4 regions of the Ensifer sp. Root1252 genome follow, and region 1 is predicted to be linked to each of the others. Evidence: riboswitches for the same ligand, from Rfam matches in the RefSeq annotation. Region 1 holds a riboswitch; each other region holds the start of a gene.
The links. A riboswitch is a leader RNA that binds a small molecule or an ion and turns the genes downstream of it on or off. The one in region 1 is predicted to bind cobalamin.
Positions count from the first base shown of each region.

Region 2: linked by a shared signal. The riboswitch ahead of cobU (bifunctional adenosylcobinamide kinase/adenosylcobinamide-phosphate guanylyltransferase) and the one ahead of nrdH (glutaredoxin-like protein NrdH) in region 1 are both predicted to bind cobalamin.
Region 3: linked by a shared signal. The riboswitch ahead of ASD02_RS00045 (aromatic ring-hydroxylating dioxygenase subunit alpha) and the one ahead of nrdH (glutaredoxin-like protein NrdH) in region 1 are both predicted to bind cobalamin.
Region 4: linked by a shared signal. The riboswitch ahead of ASD02_RS12655 (CbtB-domain containing protein) and the one ahead of nrdH (glutaredoxin-like protein NrdH) in region 1 are both predicted to bind cobalamin.

Region 1 covers NZ_LMDT01000002.1:68,557-73,975, forward strand. Annotated here, with positions in the region: gene metE (5-methyltetrahydropteroyltriglutamate--homocysteine S-methyltransferase) at 1-1,907, shown strand, start outside; gene ASD02_RS04830 (hotdog domain-containing protein) at 1,904-2,704, shown strand; cobalamin riboswitch at 2,856-3,082, shown strand; gene nrdH (glutaredoxin-like protein NrdH) at 3,384-3,605, shown strand; gene nrdI (class Ib ribonucleoside-diphosphate reductase assembly flavoprotein NrdI) at 3,623-4,039, shown strand; gene nrdE (class 1b ribonucleoside-diphosphate reductase subunit alpha) at 4,009-5,419, shown strand, end outside.
Region 2 covers NZ_LMDT01000012.1:524,201-529,619, forward strand. Annotated here, with positions in the region: gene ASD02_RS15120 (class I SAM-dependent methyltransferase) at 1-413, shown strand, start outside; gene ASD02_RS15125 (adenylate/guanylate cyclase domain-containing protein) at 439-2,667, opposite strand; cobalamin riboswitch at 2,977-3,383, shown strand; gene cobU (bifunctional adenosylcobinamide kinase/adenosylcobinamide-phosphate guanylyltransferase) at 3,521-4,045, shown strand; gene cobW (cobalamin biosynthesis protein CobW) at 4,049-5,113, shown strand; gene cobN (cobaltochelatase subunit CobN) at 5,185-5,419, shown strand, end outside.
Region 3 covers NZ_LMDT01000001.1:8,527-13,945, forward strand. Annotated here, with positions in the region: gene ASD02_RS00040 (hybrid-cluster NAD(P)-dependent oxidoreductase) at 1-901, opposite strand, end outside; gene ASD02_RS00045 (aromatic ring-hydroxylating dioxygenase subunit alpha) at 903-2,147, opposite strand; cobalamin riboswitch at 2,250-2,452, opposite strand; gene ASD02_RS00050 (DUF6656 family protein) at 2,769-3,368, shown strand; gene ASD02_RS00055 (L-threonylcarbamoyladenylate synthase) at 3,455-4,429, shown strand; gene ASD02_RS00060 (FAD-binding oxidoreductase) at 4,582-5,419, shown strand, end outside.
Region 4 covers NZ_LMDT01000012.1:16,478-21,896, reverse strand. Annotated here, with positions in the region: gene ASD02_RS12665 (NAD(P)H-binding protein) at 1-679, opposite strand, end outside; gene ASD02_RS12660 (TetR/AcrR family transcriptional regulator) at 783-1,475, shown strand; cobalamin riboswitch at 1,474-1,743, shown strand; gene ASD02_RS12655 (CbtB-domain containing protein) at 1,786-1,962, shown strand; gene ASD02_RS12650 (CbtA family protein) at 2,160-2,954, shown strand; gene ASD02_RS12645 ((2Fe-2S)-binding protein) at 3,030-3,893, opposite strand; gene ASD02_RS12640 (glucoamylase family protein) at 3,890-5,200, opposite strand; gene ASD02_RS12635 (DUF1194 domain-containing protein) at 5,361-5,419, shown strand, end outside.

The DNA.
Region 1 (5,419 bases):
CGAGCAATGCGCCGCTTGACGCCTTCCTCGAAGCCAAGGCGCTCGGGCATGTCACCCGCCCTGTCGTCCTCGGCCCCGTCACCTTCCTGAAACTGGGCAAGGCGCTTGCCGGCGGATTCGACACCATCAATCTGATCGAGCGGCTGCTGCCTGTTTATACGAAGCTTCTCACCGAGCTTGGGGAAGCCGGCGTCGAATGGGTGCAGATCGACGAGCCATGCCTGGTGCTCGATCTCACTGAGCGGGAACGCCAGGCGCTGGCGCTGACCTACCAGACGTTCGCCTCGGAACTTCCGCAGTTGAAAATCATGCTCGCGACCTATTTCGGCGCGGTCAGTGACAACATGCCGACAGCCCTTTCGCTGCCGGTTGCCGGGCTGCATGTCGACCTCGTGCGGGCGCCGCAACAGCTCGACTTGCTACTTCAGACGGTACCGGCACAGCTTGTGCTGTCGCTCGGCGTCGTCGATGGCCGCAATGTGTGGCGTACCGATCTTGCCGGCCTCTTCCGCCGGCTGCAGCCGTTGATCGAGGCGCATGGCCGCGATCGTATCGAGCTTGCACCATCGTGCTCGCTGCTGCATGTGCCAATCGACCTCGATCTCGAACGAGCGCTCGATCCGGAGCTCGTCTCCTGGCTTGCCTTCGCCCTGCAGAAGCTGGACGAACTCAGCCTGCTTGCCCGCGCATTCGAGCCGGGCCTGGCCAATCCCGAGCAGGTCTTTGCAAAATCGATTGCTGCGGTCGAGGCACGGCTGACCTCGCTCAAGGTCCACGATCCACTCGTTGCCGGACGCTTGAAGAACCTGACGGCAGCAGACAGCCGCCGTCAATCGAGTTTTGCAACGCGCCGGCGGCGGCAGGAAGACAGGCTGGCACTGCCGCTCTTCCCGACGACGACGATCGGCTCCTTCCCGCAGACGTCAGAGGTGCGCCAGGCACGATCGCTGCATGCCAAGGGCGAGCTCAGCTATGTCGACTACCTCGCCTACCTGCGCCAGGAGACGGAGAAGGCCGTGCGCTGGCAGGAGGAAATCGGCATCGAGGTGCTGGTGCACGGCGAATTCGAGCGCAACGACATGGTGCAGTATTTCGGCGAGCAGCTCTCCGGCTATGGGTTCACTCAGAGCGGTTGGGTGCAGAGCTACGGCTCGCGCTACGTACGCCCGCCGATCATCTTCGGCGATGTCTCGCGCCCGAACCCGATGACGGTCGATTGGGCAACCTATGCGCAGTCGCTGACGGACAAGCCGATGAAGGGCATGCTCACCGGCCCGGTGACGATGCTGCAATGGTCGTTCGTGCGCGACGACCTGCCCCGGTCGATCGTATGCCGGCAGATCGCACTGGCGCTGCGCGACGAAGTCACCGACCTGGAAACGGCCGGTATCGCCGTGATCCAGATCGACGAACCGGCGCTGCGCGAGGGACTGCCACTGAGACAGGCCGATCGAAAGGCCTATCTCGACTGGGCGGTCGAGTGCTTCCGCATCAGCGCCTCCGGCGTCGGTGACGAAACCCAGATCCACACCCACATGTGCTACTCGGAGTTCAACGACATCATGGCGGCGATTGCGGCAATGGATGCCGATGTCATCTCCATCGAAACCTCGCGCTCGAAGATGGAGCTGCTCGGCGCCTTTATCGATCAGGCCTATCCGAACGAGATCGGCCCCGGCGTCTACGACATCCACTCGCCGCGGGTACCCACTGTCAACGAGATGGTGCATCTGATCGAACAGGCGACCGACGGTCTGACGCCGGCGCAGATCTGGGTCAATCCGGATTGTGGGCTGAAAACAAGGCGGTGGGAGGAAGTTCGCCCGGCGCTCGTCAACATGGTCGCGGCGGCGCAAACGCTGCGCCAATCCTTCACTGCCGGCCGGCAAGAGGCCGCAAACGCATGACGGACGATAGCAATATCGAGAAGGCGCCGGGGGAAACCCCGGCGCCCGCCACCTTGATCGACATCGTCTTTCCCGGCGACACCAATCACCACGGCACGCTCTTCGGCCGTGCGGGCCTCGCACTCATGGACCGGACCGCCTTCATCGTCGCCACGCGCCACGGCCGCGTTCCCTTCGTCACCGCCTCCTGCGATCGCGTCGACTTCCGCGGCCCCGCCCACATCGGCCATATCGTCAGCTGCAGCGGCCGCCCGATCCGGGTCGGGCGGCGTTCGATGGTCGTCGAAGTCGATATGATCGCGGAAGATCTGACGGCCGGCACCCGCGATCTGTGCGCCCGCGGCCAGTTCACCATGGTCGCGATGCCGGAGGGCAAGGGCGCCGGCTGGTCGTTGCCTTCTCTCGACACCGATGCGATCGGAGCGCCAAAAGACGATGCCGTGCGCATGGTCGATATCGTCTTTCCGGATCAGGCCAACAGCTTCGGCGCCATGTTTGGCGGCGACGCGCTGGCGCAGATGACCAAGGCCGCCTTCGGCGCGGCGACACGGGCGAGCCGCAAGACGACAGTGCTCGCCTCCTGCCAGCGCATCGATTTCAAGCACCGGATCACCGTTGGCTCGATCATCGAGCTTGTCGCCAGGATTGTGCGCACCGGACGGAGCTCGACGACGGTCGATGTCGAATTGTGGTCAGAGGATTTGACGGGAGCGAAACAGACCCTGACTGCCCATGGCGCCTTCATCATGGTGGCAGTCGACGGGGACAATCGTCCTGTTCCCGCCTTCGCGGCTTGAGGATTTCAGCAGAGCTGTCAATGACGGCTCTCCATCCACAGGCTTCGCCGACACTTGTCGTTTACTCCCCGCTATCCACACCCGAAAAAATATTGTCCGCCTCCCAGGTGGCTTCGACATGGAACCTATTGACGCAATTTTCCCGACATATACTATATCTAGTGTTCGAGGTTCTCCCGATTCGCAAGGATTGGGAGCGAAGATGGGAATACGGTGCCGTCGTAGCGATTTCGCTTGGCTAAGCCGTGGCTGCCCCCGCAACTGTAAACGGCGAGCAACTGTCCAGCATTCGGCCACTGAAGCATGATGCTTCGGGAAGGTCCGGACAGAAGCACCGACCCGTGAGCCAGGAGACCTGCCTCGATCGATAAACGTCCACGGGCGGGGTGTCCGGAGAGGTCAGAGGTGTGCATGGGGCAGGATGAAACCTGCCTGATCGTCTCGACGTCTCCCCGGAAGCGCCGTCTTCAACTTCGGGGTGAAGTCATGTCCGCGTCATCGAATTCCTATCATTCGCCAATGAAGAGGCGCGGGAAGCCGCGAATCTGACGAACAACCGCGCCCGGGTCTTCTCGACCCGAGCAAGCGGTCATCCTGCCAGTCCTGCATTTCGCCGGATCGCTTGTGCGTATCCGCATGCCTTTTCATGCCCAGATCCAGCCGACCAAACGAGGAAGAAATGAACGTCACCGTCTACAGCAAGCCCGCCTGCGTCCAGTGCACCGCAACCTATCGCGCGCTCGACCGCCAGGGCGTCAATTACGAGGTGATCGACATTTCGGTCGACCAGGACGCGTTCGAGACGGTCAAGGGCCTTGGCTACATGCAGGTTCCCGTCGTCATCGCCGGTCCGGAGCACTGGGCAGGCTTCCGCCCCGACAAGATCAGCGCACTGTCCTGAAGCCGAGGTACGGCGCGATGGGGCTGATCGTCTATTTTTCCACCCGCTCGGAAAACACCCATCGCTTCGTCGGCAAGCTCGGCCTGCGCGCCAGACGCATTCCCGTCAGCGCGGCCGACGCGCCGCTCGACGTGCACGAACCCTATGTGCTCGTCGTCCCGACCTATTGCGGCGACGACGGCCGGGGCGCCGTGCCCAAACAGGTGATCCGCTTTCTCAACGATGCGGACAACCGCTCCCACATCCGCGGCGTGATTGCCGCGGGCAACAGCAATTTCGGCGCGACCTACGGGATCGCCGGCGACGTGATCTCGGCCAAGTGCCAGGTGCCCTATCTCTACCGGTTCGAACTGTTGGGAACCGATGAGGACGTCGCCAATGTCAAAAACGGGATGGAACGATTTTGGACGTCTCAACACTCGAACGCCCCTTGAAGGCGACGGAATCGGCGCTCGATTACCACGCGCTGAACGCCATGCTGAACCTCTATGACGAGGACGGCCGGATCCAGCTCGACAAGGACCGGTTGGCGGCAAAGCAGTACTTCCTGCAGCACGTCAACCAGAACACCGTGTTCTTCCATAACCTGCGCGAAAAACTCGATTACCTCGTCACCGAGGGCTACTACGAGCAGGAGGTTCTCGACCAGTATTCGTTCAACTTCGTGCGCGACCTGTTCGATCACGCCTATGACAAGAAGTTCCGTTTCCCGACCTTTCTCGGCGCCTTCAAATATTACACCAGCTACACGCTGAAGACCTTCGACGGGAAGCGCTACCTCGAGCGCTACGAGGACCGGGTCTGCATGGTGGCGCTGACGCTGGCGCGCGACGACGAGGCGCTGGCGCGCGACATGGTCGACGAGATCATCTCCGGTCGCTTCCAACCGGCGACCCCGACCTTCCTCAACGCCGGCAAAAAGCAGCGCGGCGAGCTCGTCTCCTGCTTTCTGCTGAGGGTCGAGGACAACATGGAATCGATCGCGCGCGGCATTAATTCGGCGCTACAATTGTCGAAGCGCGGCGGCGGCGTGGCGCTGTCGCTTACCAACATCCGCGAGGCCGGCGCCCCGATCAAGCAGATCGAAAACCAGTCGTCCGGCATCATTCCCGTGATGAAGCTGCTGGAGGATTCGTTCTCCTACGCCAACCAGCTTGGCGCCCGCCAGGGTGCCGGCGCCGTCTATCTCAACGCCCACCACCCCGACATCATGCGTTTCCTCGACACCAAGCGGGAGAACGCCGACGAGAAGATCCGTATCAAGACGCTGTCGCTGGGCGTCGTCGTTCCCGACATCACCTTCGAACTCGCCAAGAACAACGAGGACATGTACCTGTTCTCGCCCTATGACGTGGAGCGCGTCTACGGCGTTGCCTTCACCGACATCTCGGTCACGGAAAAATATCGGGAAATGGTCGCCGACAGCCGGATCCGCAAGAAGAAGATCAAGGCGCGCGAGTTCTTCCAGGTGCTGGCCGAAATCCAGTTCGAGTCGGGCTATCCCTACATCATGTTCGAAGACACGGTGAACCGCGCCAACCCGATCGCCGGCCGCATCACCATGAGCAACCTCTGCTCAGAAATCCTCCAGGTCAGCGAAGCCAGCGAGTACAATGACGACCTGTCCTACAAGCACCTGGGCAAGGACATCTCCTGCAATCTCGGCTCGCTGAATATCGCCGCCGCGATGGATTCGTCCGATTTCGGCAAGACGATCGAGACATCGATCCGGGCGCTGACCGCGGTCTCCGACATGAGCCATATCGCCTCGGTTCCCTCCGTCGAGAAGGGCAATGACGACAGCCATGCGATCG
Region 2 (5,419 bases), on a different contig from region 1:
TGCTTGACCTGTCTCCAACCGCGCTTGGCGCCGCACGAGCCCGGCTCGGCGCGCGCGGCGAAGCGGTAGAGTGGATCGCCGCCGACGTGACCGACTGGTCGCCTTCGCGGCAATACGATATCTGGCACGACCGCGCCGCGTTTCACTTCCTGACCGGTGCGGCAGAGCGCGCGGCCTATGTCGAACGTCTTTGTGCTGCCGTGAAGCCTTCCGGACACGCCATCATCGCCACCTTTGCGCCGGATGGGCCGAACCGCTGCAGCGGTTTGCCGGTGATGCGCTACGACCCGGCGGCGCTTGCCGAAGTAATCGGGCCGTCCTTCCGGCTGGTCGAAGCGATCAGGCACCAGCATAAGACGCCATGGAATTCAGTGCAGGCTTTTCAGTTCAGCGCGCTGCAGCGGGTACGGTAGCGGTAGCATGGGCGAGCGCAAGGGGCTAGCGGACCTGCGAGAACGTCAACGCCCTGTCGCCGTGGTACCATATGAATTCGTTTTCCTTGCCGCTAAGTCCTCCGGGATTTCGCAGCACCATTCCGCAGAGGTTCGTTGTCTTGAGCCACAGGAAGCAAACCTCGTCCCTGTCAAACTTGACCTCGACATCGGTCATGCGACCAGCGCCGATGGAAGCCCAGCCTCCTGTCAGAGTGGCCACGCCCCCGGTTGAAATGACAGCCTCATGTTCCTCGCCCGAGTCCAGCATGCGTCCATGCAGCCGATGCCCCAGGAATAGTGAGCGGGCTTCGTCGGCTTCCAGTCTGTTCCTGCCTACGAAGTCGGCGTTCATCAAGGTCTCAGGCACGCCGGCCAGGCGCAGTCCCCGGTAGAAGAGCTCGCTATCCGCCAGCTTTGCCAGATCCATGGGCGGGCTGGTCGAGATGGTGGCGGCAGTGCCACCGCGTGCGAGGCGAAGCGCGTTGAAACGAGTGATCGCTGCCTGCGCTTCCGTGTTCCGGCCGAGGTGCGCGTAAGCGGAGGCGAGAAGAAGGAAAGAACCGTCATCCTGAGGATTGAGTTCGATGCTGCGCTTCACCGCAGCCACCGACGCCTCGAAATCCTCCAGGCTGAACTGCGTCAGTCCAAGAACGTAAATGAAGAAGGACGGAGAGTGCGGATCGAGGCGCATGGCCGTACGGATATAGGGCAGGGCCTCCGCTGGGCGGCCGGCGGAGGTCAGCACGAAGGCCGTCAGCGCGTAGCTCCAGGAATCGCCGGGTTCGAGCGCGATCGCTTCCTTGAGTTCGGCGAGCGCATCGGCATGCTGCCAGGCCGCTTCGGACAGGAGAGCGGCCGCCTGATAGGCGAGCGCTGTTTTGTGTTTCTGCGCGGTCCTTAGAAATTGTAGCGCCTTGGCTCTAGCTTCGATCCGCGAGATATCAAGCCGATAATGCCAACGCCACAGGTAGACGCGCGCGTAGACCATGGCGGCGGCGGCATAGGCTCGTCCATAGGCAGGATCGAGCGCAATCGCCTGCTCGAAAAAAGGCACTGCCTTTGCAAAATCTTCGGGGGTCGTGCGCCGGTGATGCTCCCAGCCGCGCAGGAACGCATCGAAGGCCGCCGGGACCGTCGTTTCCTTGCGTCCGAAGGCCATCTGCTCGTCAGGATTCAACCGAAGCGCAAGCGCGTCGGCAATGCCGCGCATCACTTCGTCCTGCAGCGCAAAGACATCGGAAAGTGAACCGTCGAACTTGCCGGCCCAAACGTGGCCGCCGCTGAGAGAATCTATGAGCTGAGCATTGATCCGTAGCTGTTCTCCGGCACGCTGCACACTGCCTTCGAGGACGTATCGGACACCGAGTTCCTTGGACACCTGCCTGGGTGTCACCGCCCTGCCCTTGTAGGTGAAGGTCGAGTTACGCGCGATAACGAACAAGCCGGATACCTGAGCCAGCTCGGTGACAAGGCCATCGGTCATGCCATCGGCGAAATACTCCTGCCTGGGATCGTCGCTCACGTTGGCAAACGGAAGCACCGCGATCGACGGCTTGTCCGGCGCGGTCAGGTTCGGTGGTTGTATCTGGACCGTTTCCACAGGCGACTCCCAGGGCCGCCACCAGGCCACGCCGGCAGCAGCGCCGAGCACGACAGCAGACGTAACGAGTGCCGCCCAGCGCTTCGCGTGGCGCCCAGCGACCTTTACGCTGCCGGGGCGGGCTTCGTTCAGCCCCAGCCGGTAAGTCCGCACCGGCTTTTCGATATGCTTCAGGCGTTGTTCGCCGAGAAAGACGAAGCCGACATCGAGGTGCTTCTCGACCTGGTCGTAGGCGGTGCCGGAGATGATGATCCCACCCGGTTCGGCGAGGCTCTGCAGGCGCTCGGCAATGATCACTCCATCGCCGTGAATGTCGTCGCCTTCAACGATGACGTCGCCAAGATTGATGCCGATGCGGAATTCCAGTCGACCCTGATCGGAGCCGCGGCTTTCGGATTTCGCGCGCTGAACCTCCACCGCACAACGGACCGCCTCGACGACACTCTGGAACTCGACCAATAACCCGTCGCCCATGGTCTTGATCAACCGCCCGCGATGTGCGGCAATCCTTTGTTCGAACAGGCCGTGCAGATCGGCCTGAAAGCGGGCACACGTACCCTCTTCGTCGGCTTGGGTGAGCAGTCCATAGCCGGAAACGTCGGCAATCATCACGGCGGTGAGCCTGCGTTCCATCTGCCTTCCGGATAATCGAAACGACTTTCGGCTACTCTATCGCAATATCTGACGTTGCTAAAATAAAGTTCAGTTGCCGTGGAGCGTCCGCTCCGACGTCGACTACAGCGCCGCGCGTCTTACTGGACGCGCAAAGGTCGCTGTAACACTTTGAATTGCTGCATGTTTTTATCCTTAGGTCGAATACCATCTAAGGATAAAAACATGCAGGAGTGGCCTTTGCGGCCTGCTGCCGGCAAATTGTCGCGCGCCGCATCTCGACGGGTGGCGTGTCGCACGCGTCGATTGACTTTGCGGCGCCCGCTTCCTAATCATCTGACGTTGGATGGTTTCCCCGGATCGTGGCGATGCGGGGGAATAATTGGGAATGTGACGGATGGACCCAAATCGGGCATCCTTATCGCAGCCGACCCCGCGACTGTAGAACGGTCAGGGTTCGCCATCGGGCTGATAGCCGGCTTCCTTTCGATTGCATGGGGCAATCGAAGGCGGTTTGGAATTCAGCCGGAAAAGCCACTGGCGTGGCTTCGTGATCAGCCGGGTTGGACGCCTCTTCTTCTACGAATCGTCCGCCTTTCACGAAACCAGAAAACGCCGGGAAGGTGAGGCGGGCCGTTCGGGCCCAAGCATCGGTCTTCGCGTGATCACGCGGGGCGCGATGTGGTGGGCTCGTGACGCCGTGAGCCAGGAGACCTGCCGTCCGACAGGGGCATTCCGCCCGAAGGGAAGCCCGCTTCCCACGCCATCACGGAGGTTGTCTTGGCTCATCGATCGTTTCCCGAACGCGCCGTCGGCGCGGTGAAATCCTGTTGCCGCTCGAATTCGCGACCAAGCGCGTGAGGCTGCAACGCACATGAGCATTTCCCATGCCGGGCCGGTTCTGGTCCTCGGCGGTGCCCGTTCCGGCAAATCCAGCTTTTCCGAAAGGCTCGTCGAAGCCTCCGGGCTCGGCATGCACTATGTCGCGACCGGCCGTGCCTGGGACGACGAGATGCGCGAGCGCATCGACCATCACCGGGCAAGGCGCGGCGAAGGCTGGACGACGCATGAAGAGCCGCTCGACCTCGTTTCGCTGCTGACGCGCATCGATGACGAGAACCGCGTGGTGCTCGTCGACTGCCTGACGCTGTGGGTCACCAACCTGATGATGGAAGGGCGCGACATGGCGGCAGAGTTCGCGGCCCTTGCCGCTTTCCTGCCGGAGGCGCGGGCGCGCCTCATCCTTGTTTCCAACGAAGTCGGCCTCGGCATCGTGCCCGAGAACCGCATGGTCCGCGATTTCCGCGACCATGCCGGCCGGCTTCACCAGATCGTTGCGGAGAAATCCGCGGAAGTTTACTTTGTCGCGGCCGGATTGCCGCTGAAAATGAAGGGTTGATCCATGACCACTGCCAGAGCCAACCAGGGCAAGATCCCGGCGACCGTCATCACCGGCTTCCTCGGTGCCGGCAAGACGACGATGATCCGCAATCTGCTGCAGAACGCCGATGGCAAGCGCATTGCGCTCATCATCAACGAGTTCGGCGATCTCGGCGTCGACGGCGACGTGCTGAAGGGCTGCGGCGCAGAAGCCTGCTCGGAAGACGATATCATTGAGCTTACCAATGGCTGCATCTGCTGCACGGTTGCCGATGATTTCATCCCGACCATGACCAAGCTGCTCGAGCGCGAAAATCGTCCTGACCATATCATCATTGAAACCTCGGGCCTCGCTTTGCCGCAGCCGCTGATCGCCGCCTTCAACTGGCCTGATATCCGCAGCGAAGTCACCGTCGATGGCGTCGTCACCGTGGTCGACAGTGCCGCCGTTGCCGCCGGCCGTTTTGCCGACGACCATGACAAGGTCGATGCGTTGCGTGTCGAGGACGACAATCTCGACCACGAAAGCCCGATCGAGGAACTGTTCGAGGACCAGTTGACCGCCGCCGACCTGATCGTGCTCAACAAGACCGATCTGATCGACGCCTCCGGCCTCAAGGCCGTGCGCGACGAGGTCGCTTCGCGCACTAACCGCAAGCCAACAATGATCGAGGCGAAGAACGGCGAAGTTGCCGCTGCCATCCTGCTCGGCCTCGGCGTCGGCACGGAAAGCGATATCGCCAACCGCAAGTCTCACCACGAGATGGAACATGAGGCCGGCGAGGAGCACTCTCATGACGAGTTCGACAGCTTCGTCGTCGAGCTCGGCGCGATTGCCGATCCGGCAGGTTTCATCGATCGCCTCAAGGGCGTGATATCAGAGCATGACGTGCTGCGCCTCAAGGGCTTTGCCGACGTGCCCGGCAAGCCGATGCGCCTGCTGATCCAGGCCGTTGGCGCCCGCATCGACCAGTATTACGACCGTGCCTGGGCGGCTGGCGAGAAGCGCGGTACGCGCCTCGTCGTCATCGGCCTGCACGACATGGACGAAGCTGCGGTGCGCGCCGCCATCACCGCACTCGCCTAACTCCTTGAAGCAACGCAATTCCAGGAAAGCCATTTCACGCTTTTCCTGGAATTGCTCGAACGGACAGAAACATGCATCTGCTTCTCGCCCAGAAAGGAACGATCGCCGACGGCAACGAGGCGATCGACCTGGGGCAAACGCCGGCCGACGTGCTTTTCCTGTCGGCCGCCGACACCGAGCTTTCGTCGATCGCGGCGGCCCATGGCCGGCGCGACGGGGAGCTGAGCCTGCGCATCGCCAGCCTGATGAACCTGATGCACCCGATGTCGGTCGACACCTATGTCGAGCGCACGGCAAGGCATGCAA
Region 3 (5,419 bases), on a different contig from region 1:
GCAGGATCGTCTGGCCGGGCTTGGCCTCGATCTCCTTGCCGCTCATGGTGAAGACCACCTTGGCGCCTTGCGCTTCGGCGTCGGCTGCCGCCCCTGCCCTGACTGCTATCTCCTCGGCTGCCGGTGCTGCCGCCGGCTGGAAGCTTTCCTCGTGATAGCGGCTCATGTCGAAACCGGCCGCCTTCAGCAACTCGCGCACGCCGCGCATGAACGGCTCCGGACCGCAGCAAAACACTGTGCGCTCCATGAAGTCGGGTGCAAGCAGCGGCAGCTTGGCGCCGTCGATGCGGCCGCGCAGCCCGTGCCATCCGTGCCTTGACTCATGCCCCTCGACCACGAAGCCGAGGTTTAGCCCGGACATCTGGCGCGCCAGCACTTCCAGTTCCGAGCGGAACAGAAGGTCGTCTGGCCGGCGGGCGCAGGAAATGAAGGTGACGTCGGTCTCGGGAACGCAGTCCGCCATCCAGCGCGTCATCGACATCATCGGCGTGACGCCGGAGCCTGCCGATATGAAGAGATATTTTTCGCCGGGATGGCGCACGAAGCTGAAATCGCCGAGCGGACCGAACGCCTTCAGCCGCATGCCGGGCTTCAGGTGATCGAACATCCAGCGCGTGCCGATGCTATCGGCTTGCGCCTTGACGGTGACGGCGATCGACAACGGCCGGGAGGGCGTCGACGACAGCGTGTAGGTGCGCATGACCGGCTCGTCGGCGACCGGCAGCTCGAGCGTGACGAACTGCCCAGGCAGATAGCGGAACCAGGCCGGCTTTTCCGCCCGGAAGGTAAAGGTCATCACATCGGCGGTCTCGATCACGGCCGATGTGCATTCGAGCATGTTCTGCCTGTCGATCCAGACATGAAGCTCGTCGAAATGATGGAACGAGGATGCCATCTGCATGTCAGGCGACCCGGGAAAGCGGAGCAGCCTCGCCCTGCAGGCGCTGTTCCATGAACTTGCAATACCACTCGACGAACTGCATCACGCCGCCTTCGTGTTCGGGCGAATAGGGGCCTGACTGGTAGGCCGGCGAGCGAATACCAAAGGCGTTCTCCTCGACGATCTGGCGGTCCTGATCGTTGGTCTCGGTCCAGACATGCGTCAGTTGCTCGAGATTGTAGTCGACGCCTTCAACCGCGTCCTTGTTGACCAGCCACTTGGTCGTCACCTGCGTCAGCTCCGGGCCGAGCGGCAGGACGCGGAAGGTGATGGCGTGGTCGGCCAGCACATGGTTCCAGGTCGAGGGATAATGGAAGAGCAGGAGCGTGCCGATATGCTTCTGGCTAACGTCTGCCGACAGTTGCCGCCGCACGGCGCGGGCGCCGGACATGGTGTAGCTCTCGGCGTCGTCGATCAACGGCATGCGCGCCGAGCGGAACTGGCCGGTCTCGGACATCCGGAACTCGCTCGGCAGTCCGGCTGCTTCGCATTTCGCCCAATGCGCGGCAATGACGGGATCATCCTTGGCGCCCTGCACACCGGTCGCCGTCGGCGCTTCGGGATAGGTGCGGCAAAGTTCGGGGTGGTTGGCGGCACAATGGTAGCACTCCCGGTTGTTTTCCCAGACGAGTTTCCAGTTGCCCTTTTCGATGATCGTGCTTTCGAAGGCGACCTTGGTTTCACCCAGGCGGTGCGGCGCAAGATAGGGCGCGACCATGTCGCGGAACGGGCCGAAATCCATCGGCTGCTCGGACAGGTTGATGAAGATGTAACCGCCGACGGTCTCGCAGTGGATCGGCTTCAGGCCGTGGGCCGCCTTGTCGAAATCCTCGCCCATCTGGCGGGCAAAGAGCAGCGCGCCGTCGAGCTCATAGGTCCATTGGTGATAGGGACAGACGAGCTTGGCCGAAGAGCCCTTGTGCTGCGCGCAGACGCGAGAACCGCGATGACGGCAGGAATTGTGCAGGGCGCGGATCGTGCCCTGTCGGTCGCGAACGATAATGACAGGATAATCGCCGACCTGGACGGTGAAATAGTTACCGGCACGCGGGATCTCGCAGTCGTGGCCGATGAACAACCAGTCCTTGTACCAGATGCTTTCGAGATCCTGCCTGTAGTAGTCGGGGTCGATGTAGAAGGCCCGGTCGAGGCTGTAGCCGTCGCGTCGACCCTTCAGCTTGCGGAGCATATCGCCCTTGATGTCCATGTCCTGTCCTCGTTCGCGTTTCGGAGAGGCAGGACTGGAACCCGCACGGGCGCATTGCCTGTGCGATGACGGCTCCGATCCGGCTGCCCGCCGCAACCCGTTACGGTCTGTTCGCGTCAAGGCTGGTTTCCGGGCTCAGGAGCCGTCCGCAAGGACCAGCCCGGCGCCTTCCCGGACGGAACCGTCCAGTGGCTTTGTGCCGTGGCTTTCGCTCCACCACCGTTGCGGGGGCAGCGCCGGGTTTTGACCGGCTTCCCAATTCTCCGCCTTCCCTAAAAGACAGCACCTTGAGTAGGCATATCTAATCGCGGAAGCCATCGTCGTAGCTGCCGATTAACGACATCCGATTCCAGAAAGACGACACAGCACATCAAGCGCACCAAACGCCCTGTGATTGATCATTTTTCATTGTAAACAATAGGATAGCTCAAGGATTGAGCAATTGTCGCTTTTTCCGGCAAGGCTTGCGAGAAAGCGCGGATCCTTCGCCATTTTGCGACATGTCTTCCCGTGACGCGGGGCAAGGCCCACCGACGCGAGTGAAATCTTCCATTAACCATAATGCATTAGCGTCGCCTGACGGAGAAACCGGCCGAACCGGCAAACAGCGCATTGAAGTTCATGGCAAAGCTCAAATACTACGACGCCGCAGCCGAGAAGCTGCCAACGATCGCTCCGAAGACAGCGGTCCACACCGAGTTCCTGCGCACCGGCCGCATAGAAAGGCGTCAATGGTCGCAGCGCGAGCGGCGTTATCTGAGCTATGACGAGGTTGCCGAGCGCACCGCCCACAAGCTGACGACCGCCGGCGAAACGACGCACAAGCGGATGAACGGCTTCCATACCTCGATCCAGTTTCCCAAGATGATCTTCCACCGCACGCTCACCGGTCGGCCGCATCTCGGCTATTGCCATGTCACGGCGGCGAGAACACATCTCGCCCCGTCCAAGGACGTCACCTGGTCGTTCTATTTCGCCAACTTCTTCTGTGACCTCGGCGACGAGAAACACTTCTTCGAACGCATCCAGACCGGCTATTCCCGAATGTACTTCGCCGTTGCCATCGAGCCCGATGCGCCAGAGGGGCAGATGACCATCAATCGCAGCGTTCGCGACAACGGGCTGCTCTTTCGTACCGACGACCCGAAAGTCGCGCTCAAGAACGTGCTGATGCTCGGCGCGCGCGACGAGGCATTGAAGCGCATCATTCGCAGCCTCTGAAGCGCAGACCCGGTTGCCTGAAGAAAATCGTTCTGTTTTCACCGTGGCTCCTTTAAGGAAGCCTCGGAAAGGGAAACGGAAGCGACATGGCCGAAATCATCGATACACGGACCGAGCCGGAACGGGCGATCGAGCGTGCCTGTGCGGTGCTTGCCGAAGGCGAGCCCGTCGCGATTCCGACCGAGACGGTCTACGGCCTGGCAGCGGACGCCACCAATCCCGATGCGATCAGCCGTATTTATGAGATGAAGGGGCGTCCACGCTTCAACCCACTGATATCGCATGTGTCAGACATGGCGATGGCTGAAGCCCATGTGACATTCGATTCGTTGTCGCGGCGCCTGGCCGAAGCGTTCTGGCCCGGCCCGCTGACGTTGATCCTGCCCCAGCGCACAACAAGCACCGTGCACGCGCTTGCCTCGGCCGGCCTCGACACGCTCGGCATCCGCATGCCTGATGGCTTTTCACGTCGGGTGATTGCCCGCTTCGGCCGCCCGCTCGCCGCACCGAGCGCCAATACGTCGGGCAAGATCAGTCCCACAAGCGCTGCCCATGTGGAAGCCGATCTCGGGCCGCGCCTCAAGCTCATTCTCGACGCCGGCTCTGCGGAGATCGGGCTTGAATCGACGATCATCAAGGTCGAGGACGGCGCGCTGCGCCTGCTGCGTCCGGGCGGTCTCGACGTCTTCGAAATCGAAAGGCTGACCGGCCTTACCGTCTCGAGGCCGCAGAGCGCCGGAGCGACTATCGAGGCCCCGGGCATGCTCGCCTCGCACTACGCGCCGGGCGCAGCTGTCCGGCTCGACGCCGCCGACGTGCGTCCGGGAGAAGCGCTGATCCGGTTCGGCAATGCGTCGCTCCCCGGCGAAGAGCACGCCGCGATCGTACTCGACCTCAGCCCGGCAGGCAGCCTGCGCGAGGCAGCTGCCAATCTTTTCGACTATATGAAGAGGGCGGATGCCAGCGGCTCCGCAACCATCGCCTTCGGCCCCATCCCTTCGGAAGGGTTGGGAGAGGCGATCCTCGACCGGCTGCAGCGTGCTGCCGCCCCCAGAGACTGACCGACAGGCACTTTTACAGCGCCGTGCGTCAAATATGACGCGCAAAGGACGCTGTAACGCTCTAAACCCGCTGCATAATTTTGTCCTTAATTCGATTCCGATTTAAGGAATTATGCAGTAGCGCCGTCGGGCGCATTTGCGAAGGCAGGGCCATGACGACGACGCTCCCCTCTCCCGAACTGATCGCCTCCTTCATCGACATCGTCGGCAGCGCCAATGCCTTGACGAACCCGGCGGACCTCGCGCCCTACCTCATCGAATCCCGCGGGCTCTACAATGGCACCACCCCGATGGTGCTTCGCCCCGGTTCGGTCGAGGAGGTGTCGCGCATCATGAAGCTTGCAAGCGCGACCCGAACGGCAATCGTTCCGCAAGGCGGTAACACCGGCCATGTGGCGGGTCAGATCCCGCGCGAGGGCAAGGCCGATATCGTCCTGTCGCTGCAGAGGCTGAACCGGATTCGCGACATCGACCCCGTCGGCAATGTCATCGTTGCCGACGCCGGCTGCATCCTTGCCGATATCCAGAAGGCGGCCGATGATAACGATCGACTGTTTCCGCTGTCGCTCGGGTCGGAAGGCTCGGCCCGCATCGGCGGCAACCTCTCGACCAATGCCGGCGGCACCGCAGTGTTAGCCTATGGCAACATGCGCCAGCTTTGCCTCGGCCTCGAAGTGGTTCTGCCGACCGGCGAGATCTGGGACGGGCTGCGCCGGCTGAAGAAAGACAATACCGGCTACGACCTGCGCGACCTGTTCATCGGCGCCGAAGGTACGCTCGGCGTGATCACCGGCGCGGTGCTCAGGATGTTTCCGAAGCCCCTTGGCCATCAGGTGGCCTTTGCCGGCGTCGGCAGCGTCGAACATGCGCTGGCCCTCTTCGACAAGGCCTCGAGCCTCTGCGGCACTGCGCTCACCGGCTTCGAACTGATGCCGCGCCTCGGCGTCGAGTTCACGACAAAGCATATTCCAGGCGTGCGCGACCCGATGG
Region 4 (5,419 bases), on a different contig from region 1:
CGACATAGTCATCAGGCAATCCGGCGGCCCGCAACTGCACCGTGAAGTCGGCAACCGGCACGGACTGATAGCCGATCCGGCGGTTGGCAGCCGTCGCGATCTCGGCCACGGCCTGGGCAAAGGTCATCAGCCGCGGGCCTGTCAGCTCATAGACCTTGCCGACATGCCCCTCGTCCAGAAGGGCTGCAACTGCCACGTCGGCGATGTCGTCGGTGCTGATGAAGGGTTCGGTGATCTCATCCGGCGGCAGGAACACCGATCCGCTGCGAACGGAATCGGTCAAAAAATCCTCGCTGAAATTCTCGAAGAACCAGCTTGCCCGGATGATCGTCCAGTCGGCGCCGGAGGCCTGCAGTTCGCGCTCGGCCGCTTCCGCCTCGTCCTCGCCGCGCCCCGACAGAAGCACCAGCCGCTTGATGCCCGAGCGAACGGCAAGCCTCGAGAATTTGCGGATGGTTTCGACGGCGCCCGGCACCGCCAGATCCGGCTGGTAGCTGATATAGATGCGCTCGACATTTTCAAGCACGGGCGCCCAGGTCGCCTCATCCGTCCAGTCGAAGGAAGGCGATGCCGAACGGGCGCCGATGCGCACCGCGATACCCCGCTCCTCAAGGCGGGCCGCCACCCGCCGCCCCGTCTTGCCCGTACCGCCCAGAACCAGTGTGAGTTTGTCAGTCATCGCTTCCTCCTGAGGTTGATTGCAAAACATGAGCATCTCTCACATTTGCAAATGTGATAAATCCTCGTATTTTAGGAGTCAAGTCAAAATGTGAGCATTACTCATGATTCCCGATGCAAGCCCTTCCACAATCCCCGCTGACGACGAGCCGGCGCTGCGCCGCACGCCCAGCCAGAAGCGCAGCCGCGAGCGCGTCGAGCACATCCTTTCCTGCGCCACGGCGATCATCCAGGAGAAGGGCAGCGACGCCATGCGCATGAGCGAAGTCGCTGAAAAGGCTGGAATCTCGATCGGCTCCCTCTACCAGTACTTCCCCGACAAGGCGGCGGTCGTGCGCACGCTGGCCGAGCGCTACAATGCGGTCTGCAATGAATGCATCGGGGCCGAGCTTGCCAAGGTGACGTCGATCTCGGAACTGCGTGACGCCTTCTCCATGCTGTTCGACATCTATTACGATATGTTCCTGGCCGAGCCTGTGATGCGCGACATCTGGTCAGCGATGCAGGCCGACAAGGCGCTGCGCGAGATCGACCTTTTGCAAAGCCGTGCCGGCGGCCAGCTTCTGGCCGACGTCTGGGCTCGGTTTGCGCCCGACACGCCGCGCGAAACGATCGACAGCGCCGCCTTTTTGATCATGCATCTCGGCGATTGCACGATGCGGCTTGCGGTCTCCGTCACCAGAGCAGAGGGCGACCAGATCGTCGAAGCCTATAAACGCATGATCCTTCGTGATTTTGTCGCGGATGGACCGGGCGGCGGCGCAAGTCTAATTGACATCTCCGGGGTGCGATCCTAATCATCGTGGATCGATTGGTTCCCGCAACGCGAACGCGTTTCGGGAGTAAACGGGAACGTGACGGATGGACCCATGCTGGGCATTCAAATCACGGCCGACCCCGCGACTGTAGAGCGACGTGAATGCGCCGTTCCGGAGCGATCCGGAAGAAGCCACTGGAGACAAGACCGCGAGAGGGCGGCCCTTGCTCTGGGAAGGCGAGGCAAATCCAGGGTGATCTCACCCGACGTCCTGAGCCAGGAAACCTGCCAGTCGATGCGGGCATAGGGCCCAAACCGGGAAAGATCCCGACGCCATCACGGAGGTTGTCATGGCTACATCTACAGTTTCGAGCATTCCGCTCTCCCTCAGCGATCGTCTGACCGCAGGTATCATCGCGCTCCTCATCGGCGGCTTCCTCGTCTTCGGCGCAGGCCTGGCGAACTCGGCCGTGCTGCACGATACCGCGCACGACACCCGCCACTCCTATGGCTTCCCCTGCCACTAAGCGATGTTCCGGGACGCGACTTGCGTTCCGCATCGACATAGCTGCGGACAAAAACGCTTCCGGCAGACAGCCGGACGCGTTTGCTCGCGTCTGATGCAGATTGAAGATCTGCCGGACGGAGCCGTTCGCATATTTGCCAGTGGGACACGGCGCTGCCTGCCAGATGCATGGCGCGCCGATATCGAGGGATATCGAAAATGATTGTCAGAACGCTTCTGGCCGCGATCGTGGCTGGATTGATTGCCGGTGTCTTCATGACCGGCGCCCAGGAACTACGCGTCGTACCGCTGATCCTGCACGCGGAAGAATTCGAAGGCGAGGCACCGGCCGCCGGCGAACAACCAGCCGTTCAGCCGGGAACGGCCGATCCGGCCGCAGCAAACCACGACCAGCATTCGTCGCTGAAGGCGGTTTCGCCGATTGGCGCTTTGCTTGACGCCCTGTCGCCGATCACGCCTGCCTACGCCCATGAGGGCGAACACGAGGAAGGCGGCATCATGTTCGGCATGAGCCGCTTTTCCGGCACGCTGATCGCCAATCTGGTGACCGGCTCCGGCTTCGCGCTGCTGCTCGCCGGCGTCAGCCTCGTCATCGGCTACCCGATCACGCTCAGGAACGGCGCGCTCTGGGGCGCCTGCGGCTGGCTTGCCGTGCACATGCTGCCGGCAATCGGTCTGCCGCCGGAACTGCCGGGCTTCCCGGCCGCGGAACTCGGCGACCGCCAGGTCTGGTGGGGTGCAACCGTGCTGTTGTCTGCCGCCGGTCTCTATCTGCTGGTCTTGCGGCAAGAGATCGCCGCCAAGATCATCGGCCTCGTGCTGATCGCGGCACCGCATGTCTATGGCGCGCCGCAACCGTCGGACATCTCCAGCAATGTGCCGGCCGTGCTCGGCGCTGAATTCGCCGTGGCAGCCCTTGCCACCACGCTCGCGTTCTGGATTGTTCTCGGCGTCGTGTCGGGCTTCATCAACGATCGTTTCGCCAAGGCGTAACAGACCGGCCAGATTTCGCCATCAACCCGGAGCCCCTGATATCGCCGATATCAGGGGCTTTGTCGTCGAGATGTCTCAGCGCGCCTGCAATGCCAGCAGATGCGCCTGCAACCGCGCGCGGCGGTCGTCCGGCGCCAGCATCACGCAACTGTCGCAGAAGCTGCCACCTTCCGTTCGATAATAGAGACAGCAGCCGCCGCGCAGGCGATAGGTGCGCGACAGCGCATGATTGCCGCCGATCTCGATCACGATGTCCTCGTAACGGAGCTTGTCGGAAAATAGCGACGTACCCGCGCGCTTGACGATCGCCAGCGCCCTCGCCATCGCGGTCTCCTCGTCGCCGAGGACGCGGCCGATCTCCAGGAACCCACCGGCAAGCGAATCCGCCGCAAGCCGCCATTGCGCGCCCGAGGACAGGCCGGTGCGACGCTTCAACATGACGACGATCGGCGCCAGATGCGCAGCGAAGGTTTCGCCGAAGACGTCCGCAGTCGCCGGGGCATGATCCCCGGCTGCGGGCAAGGCAAGGCTGAAATGAAACCGCTTGGCCGCGACAAGCCGTTCGCCATAGGCCCGCGAAAATTCTTCGAAGCGAAGGCCGCGAACGGCTGCCACGATGCCCCCACCGAGATAGAGGCCGCCAAGCGCGAGCGTGAGCTGGTTGCTGTAAAAGGCAATCAGATGGGCGGCGCGGATCTTGTCGTCCATGCCCTCGGCAAAGCGATCCTGATAGGCAAGGCTGTCTTCAAGCCCGACGCCCTCCTCCACCCAGAACCGCGCCTCGGGAAGAAATACGTCGCCGGCGGCCCCGAGCGAAAAGCCCACTTCGGGGAAAGACGACTGCAGGTGCGCGAGAACGCCAAGGGCGCTCTGGCGCAACGCCGCGTCCGCCTCGTCCTCCGCCGGGCGCTCGTCCTGCCGCTCGTGGCCCAAGCTCATGCCGTCTCCCTGGTCTCAAGCCAGCCGCCGCGAAAATCCGCCCGCTGCAATCCGCGCCGTATGGCCGGAATGCTGCGCGTCAGCTCCCAGACGAAACCGTTTCTGGCATTCTCGATCATCATCACGACAAGCCCCTGGTCAAGCCCGACCACGCGGTCGTCGACCCAACCCTCCGGGCCCACACCGGGCAGGCTCGGATTGAACCCGCCGGGAAACCGGCTCTCGCACAGAATGTCCGGGTAACAGTTCTCGAGCTCGGCGAGTGCCGACTGCGACGCATCGGCAGCGAAAGGCAGACAGGCAACCGGTGCCCAAGGTGCCAGCGTGCCATCGTCAGGACCACCGGGCGCGCCGCGCGCCGCATAGCCGAGCATCCGCTGCCAACGCCCATCGACAAGCCGCTGCCGCCCCGCCGGTCCACCGCAGGCGCTGAGGCCCCACATATCCCCGCCGTAACCGGCGAAATCGCCGGGATTGCGCTCGGCATGGGCTCGCTGCAGCGCGATCGCCCGGCAGGTATTGTCGAAATAATCAGTCGCCTCGTCACGCATCGGCGCATCGCCAATGCCGCGAAGGTCCATCCAGGCTTGCGGAAAGAGATGGACGAACAAAGGCGCGGCCTGCAGATGCGGCGCACCGTCGACCGTGGTCCACGCATAGGCGGCCGTGAATTCGCGGTAGTGCTCCGGGCCGATTGCATGGTGCGGCGCGCCGAGCGCGAGCACGTAGAGCAGCAGTGCCTCGCTGTAGCCCTGCCATCGATACTTAAGAAACCGCCCGGGCGGTCGCCAGCCCATCGTCAGTATCTCGCCACGGCCGAGCGCCCAGCGCCAATCCACCCGGGCATAGAGCTTATCCGCAAGCGCGCGGATTTCCCGCTCCCCCGCACTGTCGCCGGAGAAATAGGCGCCTGCGGTCAAAACGCCGGCAATCAGCAGCGCGGTATCGATGGTGGAAAGCTCGCACTGCCACACCCGCTCGCCGGTCTTCATGTGGAGAAAGTGATAGTAGAAGCCGCGATAACCGGTGGCGAGCGCATCGCTCCCCTGCCGGCTTTGCGCCAGAAACCGCAGGGTCATCAGCACCCGGCCGGCCGCTTCGCCGCGCCCGATCCAGCCGCGCTCGACGCCAACAGGGTAGCAGGAAAGCCCGAAACCGGTGGCAGCGATGCTTGAGGGCGCGTCGGGAAGCGACGTATCGGCGACAAGCCCGGTGCCGGCATCGCTATAGCGCAGGAAATAGTCGAAAGCGGCGGACTGCAGCCTATCGACCTGAAAACGCTCCGTATTCCGTGTCTGTTGAAGCATATCCTCAGCTCATGCAGGCCCGTCGGCACGGTATCGATCGGCAGTAAACCCTGTCGATATCACCTTTTATTGAAGGTCAGCCAACCCCAAACAGTCGCGATAAGCCAATCCTGTGCTACATTTCCTGAGATGACGCGGCTCGCAATGACGGGTTGAAGCGATGTTAACCATGCTGGCGTTGATCCTTTCCCTGACTGGTGGCCCGACCCAATCGACCGC